Regions from separate parts of the Pseudomonas sp. KB-10 genome, predicted to be linked through region 3. Evidence: predicted binding sites of a transcription regulator. Region 3 holds the regulator's gene; each other region holds the start of a gene.
What was found. The regulator FliA, encoded in region 3, starts transcription of late flagellar genes. The targets are predictions, from matches to a motif close to CTAAAGTTTNNNNNNNNNNNGCCGNTAA.
Positions count from the first base shown of each region.

Region 1: a site for FliA is predicted at 1,578-1,605, ahead of DXK50_RS23585 (methyl-accepting chemotaxis protein). Genes of this name have one in related genera too.
Region 2: a site for FliA is predicted at 1,650-1,677, ahead of motA (flagellar motor stator protein MotA). Genes of this name have one in related genera too.

Region 1 covers NZ_QYYB01000012.1:6,782-10,057, forward strand. Annotated here, with positions in the region: gene DXK50_RS23585 (methyl-accepting chemotaxis protein) at 1-1,520, opposite strand, end outside; gene DXK50_RS23590 (FAD-dependent oxidoreductase) at 1,659-2,735, opposite strand; gene DXK50_RS23595 (AraC family transcriptional regulator) at 2,732-3,276, opposite strand, start outside.
Region 2 covers NZ_QYYB01000001.1:150,493-153,768, reverse strand. Annotated here, with positions in the region: gene DXK50_RS00685 (rhodanese-like domain-containing protein) at 1-38, opposite strand, end outside; gene DXK50_RS00680 (HDOD domain-containing protein) at 89-1,612, opposite strand; gene motA (flagellar motor stator protein MotA) at 1,732-2,583, shown strand; gene motB (flagellar motor protein MotB) at 2,587-3,276, shown strand, end outside.
Region 3 covers NZ_QYYB01000002.1:129,875-133,150, reverse strand. Annotated here, with positions in the region: gene flhF (flagellar biosynthesis protein FlhF) at 1-502, shown strand, start outside; gene fleN (flagellar synthesis regulator FleN) at 590-1,420, shown strand; gene fliA (RNA polymerase sigma factor FliA) at 1,417-2,163, shown strand; gene DXK50_RS05605 (chemotaxis response regulator CheY) at 2,263-2,637, shown strand; gene DXK50_RS05600 (protein phosphatase CheZ) at 2,657-3,276, shown strand, end outside.

The DNA of each region.
Region 1 (3,276 bases), on a different contig from region 3:
AGCCCTTCGTGGCGCTTGAGCAAGGGCTCCTGCAGCGCCGGCAGCACCTGATCGGCGTACTGGTCGAAACGCGTGCGATATTTCTGCGGCCGGGTGCCGGGTATCGGCTGGTAGTGGCGATCGAACAGGTCGTCGAGGCTGATGCGGCCACCCTGCAGATCCTGTTCGAACTGCGCGGCTATGGCTGCCGCACCCTCGCGGGCGAGGTCATAGGCGCGCTGGTGATAGTCGTCCAGGCCCACTTCGGCGAGCTGTTCGCTGACCGTCTCGGCCTGGCCGACCAGGTGATCGGCGGCAGCGGCGAGCTGCCGCGTCTGCCCTTCGCTGCCCTGCACATCGTCCTGCAGCTGCAGCGCAGCCGCCGACAGGCTGGCCAGGCGCTGATGGTTGTCGGCAGTGCCGGCGCTGATCTGCGCCACCTGCTGTTCGACCTCCTCGGCCTGATCGGCAATGCCATGCAGGCGGCTGCCGGCGGTCTCGATCTGCTGCGCGGCCTGCTCCAGCTCGACGCTCTGACGCTGAATGTGGGCGACCACCGCCGTGCTCTGCTGACGGATGTCGGCGATCATCTGGCTGACTTCCTCGGTGGCGCTGGCGGTGCGCGCGGCGAGGTTGCGCACCTCGTCGGCGACTACGGCAAATCCCCGGCCCATCTCGCCGGCGCGTGCGGCTTCGATGGCGGCGTTGAGCGCCAGCAGGTTGGTCTGGCTGGCGATGGACTGGATCACCTGGGTGACCTGCTCGATCTGTTCGGTACGACTACCCAGCCCATCGATCAGCTCGCGGCTGGCCAGGGTTTGCGCGCTGAGCTGCTGCATGCGCGCAATGGCCTGGCTGAGCTCGGCCTGGCCGCTGGCACTGGCTTCACGCACATGCTGCGCGGCCGCCAGGGTGTGTTCGGCACGGCCAGCGCTGTCCTGCTCGGTGTGGGTGATGGCCTCGGCCGCCTGGCTGACTTGTTGCACCGCGGCCAGTTGCGACTGCAGACGCTCGGCCAGATGCTTGACCGCGTGGGCGACCCTGGCCGCAGACAGCGCGTTGTGGCAGGTATGTCGCGACAGGCCGCGGCTGAGTTCGACGAAGTCCGTCGCGGCAGCGGGTCGAACGACGGGCGCGGCATCGTCACGACGCTGCCAGGGGCCGAGCCAGGGCCAGAGCGCCAGCAACAGGAGGGACGGCACGCTGACATAGGCCGGTAGCTGCACCTGCTGGTAGACCAGCATCAGCGCGGCCAGCCCCAGGGCGTGGAGAAGGCAGGCAACGGGTGAACGGATAAAGGCAGCTTGCATGACCGACCTCAGAGTTCTTGTTCTGGTGCGCGAGGCGCTGTAGGCGGACGGGGTCACGGCGGGTTCTCTCCTTGAATATCCCACGCACCCTGGGCAGCGGCTACGTGTTCGACAGGCCCGACGAAAATAAGCATACGACCGGGCACCATGACCCGGATTCGAACAGCCTGGAAGCACCTGCACCATAAAACTTTGGTAGTACGCCGTCATGAATTTAGACGGTCCGCCCATTGGCAGACTGATCGAACAGGCTTCCAGCGCCGCCTTCGGTGGGTGCACCCAGTCACTGTATCGACGCCTAGCCGCCGGGCATTAGCGGCGGGAGGAAAACGCTTCCGGCGTAAGCGCCCCGGCCTGGGTTTCCGATGGTTAACCCACCATGCGGTGGCGCTTTAAGAAGCGTCGGTCCAGCCAGTCCTTGCAATGCCCGTACAACTGCCCGCCAGCGCTCCAGTCATGCCAGCCCAGCAACGCTCCACCATCACCGGTGGCAAGCAGCGCCAGGCTCTGCCATTGCGCACGGTACTGACGCAGCGGGCGGCCCTGTAACGCCGCCTGAAGGTTGGCACCGAGTACCGGCGCCTGACGCACCGCGAATCGCCCGCTGCGACGCATGCCGTCGAGGCTGGCGCTGTCGCCGACGGCGAAGATCTGCGCATGGGATTCGCTCTGCAGAGTCGGACGAATGGCGATGAATCCGCCGGCATCGCTGGCCAGCTGGCTGGCTGTCAGCCACGGCCAGGGTCGCGCACCACTGGCCAGCAGCAGGCGCCGGCCACGCCATACCGGCTCGTCGCCGCTGAGCAGCCAGTCATCCTCGATCCGCCCGATCGGACAATGTTCGCGCACCTGTACGCCGCGCTGACGCAGATGGCCCAGCGCGCGCAGGCGCAGCCCCGGTGAAAGACCATCGAGCAAGGTGCCGCCACAGAACAGCGCCAGCGCCGGTACCTGGTCGGCCAGTGCCAGGGCCAGCTCTACGCCGCCGGCTCCGCCACCGAGAATGGCCATGCGCCGCGGCTCGGCCTGCCACTGCTGCCAGCCTTCGAGCAGCTTGTCGATGGGCCTGGCGGCCAGCACCTGCATGGCATCGCCCTGCTGCGGCGGGATGGCCATGCCGGCACCGACGTTGAGCGACAACCATTCGCCATGCAGGCGGCGTCCGTATTCGAGTTGCAGGATCCGCGCATCGGCATCGAGCGCAGCGATCTCGCCCTCGATCAGATCGACCTTGGCTGCACGGCACAGCGGCTGCAGCTCCACGCGGCAATCGTCCGGGCTGAACCGGCCGCTGATCAGCCCCGGCAACATGCCGGCATACCAGGCCTCGGGCCCGATACTGAGCAAGGCGATACGACCGGGCGGGCGCTCCACCAGGGCCCAGCGGCGCAACACACCAAGATGGGCATGGCCAGCCCCGGCCAGGATCAGGTCGTACCGGGTCATGCGTCGCTGCATCCGTCGCGGTACTGGCTCGGCGTCTGCCCGGTCCAGCGCTTGAACGCTCGGCCGAAGCTGCTGCTGTCGCTGAAGCCGAGCAGGTAGGCAATCTCGCTGATCGAACAGCGCGGGTCGCGCATATGCCGCAGGGCCAGGGCGTGGCGCGTCTCGCCGAGCAGCGCCTCGTAGCTGGTGCCCTCCTCGGCCAGGTGACGCTGCAGGCTGCGCAGGCTCAGATGCAGGGTCTGGGCAATGCGCTCGGCGGAGGGCTCGCCATCGGGCAATTGCGCCTCCAGACAACTGCGCACCCGCTCGCTGCAACTGGCCGCCTGCAATTGCTCCAGATTGCGCCGCAACACCGTCTCGTTGTGCTCGGCCAGCTCCGGGTTGCCATCGTCCAGGCGCTGCTCGAACGCGGCACGAGGGAAACGCAGCAGGCTTTCCTCGGCATCGAACTGCAGCGGCGCGCGAAACACCGCCTGCCAGGGCGCCGGGTCCGCCGGCCGTGGGCGTTGCAGCTGCACCAGCAACGGTGAGAACTCCCGAC
Region 2 (3,276 bases), on a different contig from region 3:
GGCTCGATCACCAGCGGCAGATTGTCGAAGGCGGACATCGCGGCCTCCTCGTGTGAAAAGAGGTCGATTGTAGCGGAAACGGAACTGTTCAGCGCCCGCGTCTGGAAAAGCTGCTCAGCGCGCGCTCGATGCACTGGGCGGTCTTGGCGAAGGCCTGCAGGCTGACGTCATTCAGTGGTTGGCCGCCTTGATCGGCTACAACCAGCATCACCACTCGGCCACTGTTGGCCACAGAGCGCAGTAGCAGGTGCTCGCTGGGGAACAGGGCCTTGAGGTTGCCCGGCAGCAGGGCAGAAAACTGCGCCATGTTACTCGGCGTGATACGCAGCTGGCCTGGCTCGGCGAGCAGGCGTTTCAACACCTGGCTCTGCGCCGGGTCGAGGCTGAGGTTCGCCGCGCCGGCATCAAGGCCGGCCTGTTGCTGGGTCTGCAGGCGGGTGTGCTGGCGGTCGGCGAGCATCAGCAGGACGCGCTTGAGGCCACAGGCTTGCAGTGCATCGCGAGCGCACGCGGTCAGTTGCGGGACGTTGGTGAAGCTGCTGGGTTCGGCCAGCAGGCGCGCGCAATGCTGACGCCAGAGCGCGAGGTCGTCACGTTTTGGCGGTGGCGGGGCGCTGACGGCAGGTTTCAGGCGATGGGCGTCCCATGGCCAGATCAAGGCCTGGGCGGGATGCCAGAGCGCTGCGTCGTCAATCAGGCGGGCGCTGCTGACAGCGTGCTGGTGCACCTCCTGCTGCAGCTCGCCCAAGGGAATCTGCAGATACAGCCCGGTTAGACGCTGCCAGCGCAGGCTGTGTGGCGTGTCCCAGGCGTGGTGGGCCGATACCGCCAGGCCGTTGGCCAGCAGCACGCAGTTGCTTGGCTGGGTGAGCCAGTGACGCAGGGGCGTGTCTTCGTCGAGCATCTGTTGTTGATGCAGCGGATGTTTGTTGTCGCGGGCAATGTGCAGCGCCTTGACCAACTGCCGGCGGTCACGCTCCAGCAGGCGATAACCACGGACGATCCATTCCGGCAGGCGCCAGCGTTCGGCCAGCCTGAGGCACAGTTGAATCAGGCTGACCCCCAGCAGGTCCTTTTCCACCGCCGCCGGCCGTTCGCCCTTGAGCAGCACGCGTTGTTCCCAGGCTTCCAGCAGTTGTGGATGGGCGCACAGCAACGGCCAGATCGGCGCGAGAAACAGCAGGCTGCAGCCATGCAGCTCATTCCACAGGCGCGCCAGGCGGGCGCCGAACAGGCCGCGGGCCTGCTGACTGGCGTGCAGGCTGATCAGCAGGATCTGGCGAAACGCCTGAGGGATTTCGTGCTCGGGCAATGCAGGTGCCTGGCTGAGCAGGGCTTCGCAGCGGCTCAGGCCCAGGCGTGAAAGTGCGGTTTCGACGCTTTCAGCCGGATCGCTGAGGCTGTTGCTGGACTGGTTGGCTTCGCGCAGTACCTGCAGGGCGAAGGACGGGCTCGACTCGATCGCCTCGGCGATTTCACGCCAGGTGCGGCGGCTGTCAGCGAGGATGCGACGTATGCGCGCGTGCTGCTGCTGCTCGATTGGCAGCGGCAACTTGCCCAGGTGCTGTACCCAGGCGTCCAGTGTGCGTGGCGGGGACTTTGGCGTCGACATATTGGCTCGAGTCGAACTGGCTTTTGACCATAACTGGCTATAGTCTGGCGTATAAGTTCCGATAATTAGAAGGGCAGTTTTTAATAGCCCATCCTCTTGGCTCTGTAAGCGTTTATTTCATGGTAAGAATCATAGGCATCATTGTTGTTTTCGGCTGCGTGCTCGGTGGGTTCATACTCTCGGGCGGCAAGTTCATGGCATTGGTTCACCCCTTCGAGGTTCTGATTATCGGCGGTGCGGCGTTGGGGGCATTCCTCCAGGCCAACCCGGGCAGCATGTTCATGACCGTGTTCAAGAAGTCGCTGAGTATGTTCGGCAGCCGCTTCACCCACACGTACTACCTGGAAGTGCTCAAGCTCCTGTACGAGATCCTCAACAAGAGTCGCCGCGAGGGCATGATGGCCATCGAGGCGGACGTCGAGGACCCCAATGCCAGCCCGATCTTCAGCAAGTACCCGGCGGTACTGAAGGACGCGCGCATGACCGCCTTCATCTGCGATTACCTGCGCATCATGTCCTCCGGCAACATGGCTCCGCACGAACTCGAAGGCCTGTTCGACATGGAGCTGACCAGCCTCAAGGAAGAAGTTGAACACCCGGCGCACGCTGTCGCCAAGGTCGCCGATGGCATGCCGGCCATGGGTATCGTTGCGGCGGTGTTGGGTATCGTGATCACCATGTCGATTCTGGCCGAGGCGGACAATGCCCAGATCGGTGAGAAGGTAGGGACCGCGCTGGTCGGTACCTTCCTCGGCATTCTCGCGTCGTACGGATTCTTCGGCCCGCTTTCCAATGCCCTGGAGCACGACGCCAAGGAAGAGCTGAACCTCTACGAAGCGATCAAGGCGACCCTGGTCGCTTCCGCCTCGGGCATGCCGCCGACCCTGGCTGTAGAGTTCGGGCGCAAGGTGCTGTATCCGGCGCATCGTCCGAGCTTCAGCGAGCTCGAACAGGCCATGCGCGGCAGCTAAGTCATGGAAAACAACCAACCCATCATCGTCAAGCGAGTCAAGAAGGTCGCGGGCGGGCACCATGGCGGTGCCTGGAAGATCGCCTTCGCCGACTTCGCTACCGCGATGATGGCTTTCTTTCTGGTGATGTGGCTGATGACATCGGCCACGCCAGAGCAGAAGAAGGCCATCTCCGGTTATTTCCAGGACCCCATCGGCTTCACCGAAAGCGCCAGTCCCTATGCTATCGATCTGGGTGGCACGCCGACGCCGGCGCCCGAGCGCACGCTCAACCCGGATATATCCGAAACGCCGGAGAGCCAGCCGGACGAGACGGGCGTCAGCACCGATCAGATCGAAACCCTGGCCGAGAAGATGGAGCAGGAGCGCCTGGAGCTGCTGTTGCAGGAACTGCAGAACAAGGTCGAGGAAAATCCCGAGCTGCAGCGCTTCAAGGATCAGATTCTGTTCGAGATCACCCAGGATGGTCTGCGCATCCAGATCATGGATGCCGAAAACCGGCCGATGTTCGCCCTCGGCAGTGCCAACCTGCAGCCCTACTTCGAGGACATCCTGCTGGCGATGGCCGACACCATTCGCGCGGTGCCGAACAAGATCAGCGTCAGCGGCCATACCGATGCCAAGCCTTTCGCCGGGCGCGGCGATTTCGGCAACTGGGAGTTGTCATCCAATCGCGCCAACGCGGCAAGGAGG
Region 3 (3,276 bases):
TATCCTCGGCGTGTCGGTGACCCAGATCGACCCCGGTCAGTCTTTGTTGCAGGCTTTGGCGCCGCTGGCCAAGAAGCGCGTGGTGCTGGTCGACACCGCCGGCCTGCCGGGTAACGATCCGGCGCTGCGTCTGCAGCTGGAAAGCCTGGCCTCGGCACGCATCAACGCGAAAAATTATCTGGTTCTGGCGGCAACAAGTCAGAGCCAGGTGCTCAAGGCCGCCTACCATAGTTATAAGCGTTGTGGCCTCGCAGGCTGCATACTGACGAAACTGGACGAGGCTGCGAGTCTGGGAGAGGTTTTGGGTCTGGCTATAGGCCAGCAACTGCCGGTAGCCTATGTGACAGACGGGCCGCGAATTCCGGATGACCTGCAAGTGCCGCGCAGCCATCAGCTGGTCAGTCGTGCGGTAGGGCTGCAGGCTGCCGAGGAGCCGAGTGAAGATGCCATGGCGCAGATGTTCGCCGGCCTCTACCACAACCCGGCGCAGCGAGCCGGCTGAAGCGGCGAGAGTGTTGCACCCTTTCGCGTTACGCGAGAGTGAACGGCCTTCTGGTCAAGTCGAAGTTAGACAAGGTGTAGAGAGAACATGGGTATGCATCCCGTACAGGTGATCGCGGTGACCGGCGGCAAAGGTGGCGTCGGCAAGACCAATGTGTCGGTGAATCTGTCCATGGCCCTGGCCGATCTCGGCCGTCGGGTGATGCTGCTGGACGCCGACCTGGGGCTGGCCAACGTTGACGTGCTGCTGGGGTTGGCGCCCAAGCGCACGCTGGCCGATGTCATCGCGGGTGAGTGCGACCTGCGTGATGTTCTGCTGCAGGGGCCGGGCGGCATCCGTATCGTGCCGGCCGCATCCGGCACGCAGAGCATGGTCAGCCTTACGCCGATGCAGCACGCCGGCTTGATCCAGGCGTTCAGCGATATCAGCGAAAATCTTGACGTGCTAGTGATCGATACCGCTGCCGGGATCGGCGATGCGGTGGTCAGCTTCGTTCGTGCCGCTCAGGAAATCCTCGTGGTGGTATGCGACGAACCCACTTCGATCACCGACGCGTACGCCCTGATCAAGCTGCTCAACCGTGATCACGGCATCAGTCGCTTCCGTGTTCTGGCCAATATGGCCCACAGCCCGCAGGAAGGGCGCAATCTCTTTGCTAAGCTGACCAAGGTGACGGATCGCTTCCTTGATGTCGCCCTGCAGTACGTCGGTGCCGTGCCCTACGATGAATGTGTGCGTAAAGCCGTGCAGAAACAGCGCGCAGTCTATGAAGCCTTCCCTCGTTCCAAGTGCGCTCTGGCGTTCAAGGCGATTGCCCAGAAGGTTGACACCTGGCCGCTGCCGGCCAATCCCCGTGGCCATCTGGAGTTTTTCGTCGAGCGTCTGGTGCAGCAACCGACCGCAGACTCGGCCGTATGACAGCAGCCTCTGGACTTCGTATGTACAACAAGGCGCAGGCGCAGGACTCCCAGCATCAGCTGATCGAACGCTATGCCCCTCTGGTCAAGCGCATTGCTTATCACCTGCTGGCCCGTTTACCGGCCAGCGTGCAAGTCGACGATCTCATTCAGGCGGGCATGATCGGCCTGCTCGAAGCCTCACGCAAATACGACTCCGGCAAAGGTGCCAGTTTCGAAACCTTCGCCGGTATTCGTATTCGTGGCTCGATGCTCGATGAGGTGCGCAAGGGCGATTGGGCGCCGCGTTCGGTGCACCGCAACAGCCGTATGGTCAGCGATGCCATTCGCGCCGTTGAAGCGAGAACCGGGCGTGACGCTAAAGATCAGGAAGTTGCGGCCGAACTCCAATTGAGTCTGGAGGATTACTACGGCATTCTTGGCGACACTTTGGGCAGCCGCCTGTTCAGCTTCGACGACCTGTTACAGGACGGCGAGCATGGCGGGCTGCACGAAGACGCCGGGCACACCCACCTCGAACCTTCGCGGGACCTCGAAGACGAACGCTTCCAGGCGGCCTTGGCCAACGCCATCGCCGGCTTGCCGGAGCGTGAACGTCTGGTGCTAGCGCTGTATTACGATGAAGAATTGAACTTGAAGGAAATCGGTGAAGTGCTGGGGGTTAGCGAGTCGCGCGTGAGCCAGTTGCACAGTCAGTGCGCGGCGCGTTTGCGCTCGCGGCTGAGTGAATGGCGCGCTGGCTGAAGGCGGCGTACTCGCAGGCAGAAACGGTTTCATGATTAAAGGACGTAGTTGCGAGCGCAATACGTTTGGGACTGTACGGAGGTCGACTTGGACAAGAACATGAAAATCCTCATCGTTGACGATTTCTCGACGATGCGACGGATCATCAAGAACCTCTTGCGGGACTTGGGTTTCACCAACACCGCGGAAGCCGATGACGGGACTTCGGCGCTGCCGATGCTGCAAAGCGGCAGCTTCGACTTTCTGGTGACCGACTGGAACATGCCCGGCATGACCGGCATCGACCTGCTGCGTGCCGTGCGTGCCGATGAGCGTCTCAAGCACTTGCCGGTGCTGATGGTGACCGCTGAAGCCAAGCGTGATCAGATCATCGAGGCGGCCCAGGCCGGCGTGAATGGCTATGTGGTCAAACCCTTCACCGCCCAGGTGCTGAAGGAAAAGATCGAGAAGATCTTCGAGCGGGTCAACGGCTGATGCCAGCCGCGAGGGTGCTATGGAACACGATGACTCCACGCTGGGTGACCTTGAGTCGACCCTGAAAAACAACGCCCGCGATCTGGTCGACAGCCTCGAACAAGGCAATTTCGGCGCCGCGGTGCAACTGATCAACGAGCTCAACAAGGTCCGCGACCGCGGGCTTTATCACGAAGTCGGCAAACTGACCCGTGAGCTGCACAACGCTATCGTCAACTTTCAGCTCGACCCGCGTATGCCGCATGCTCAGGAGCTGTCGCAGATCGCCGACGCTACCGAACGCCTGAACTACGTCGTGACCATGACCGAGAAGGCCGCCAACCGGACCATGGATCTGGTCGAGCAGAGCGCGCCGCTGGTCAATGACCTGAGCGACGAGGCACACAGCCTGAGCGTCGAATGGGGCCGCTTCATGCGCCGCGAAATCGGTGCCGATGGCTTTCGCGAGCTGGCCAAGCGTGTCGAGCTATTCCTCGCCCGTAGCGAGCGAGACGGCGCCAAGCTTTCCGGCCACCTCAACGACATTTTGCTGGCGCAGGACTATCAGGACCTTACCGGTCAGGTGATCAAGCGTGTCACCCAGCTGGTGACCGAAGTGGAAAGCAACCTGCTCAAGCTGGTGCTTATGGCCAGCCAGGT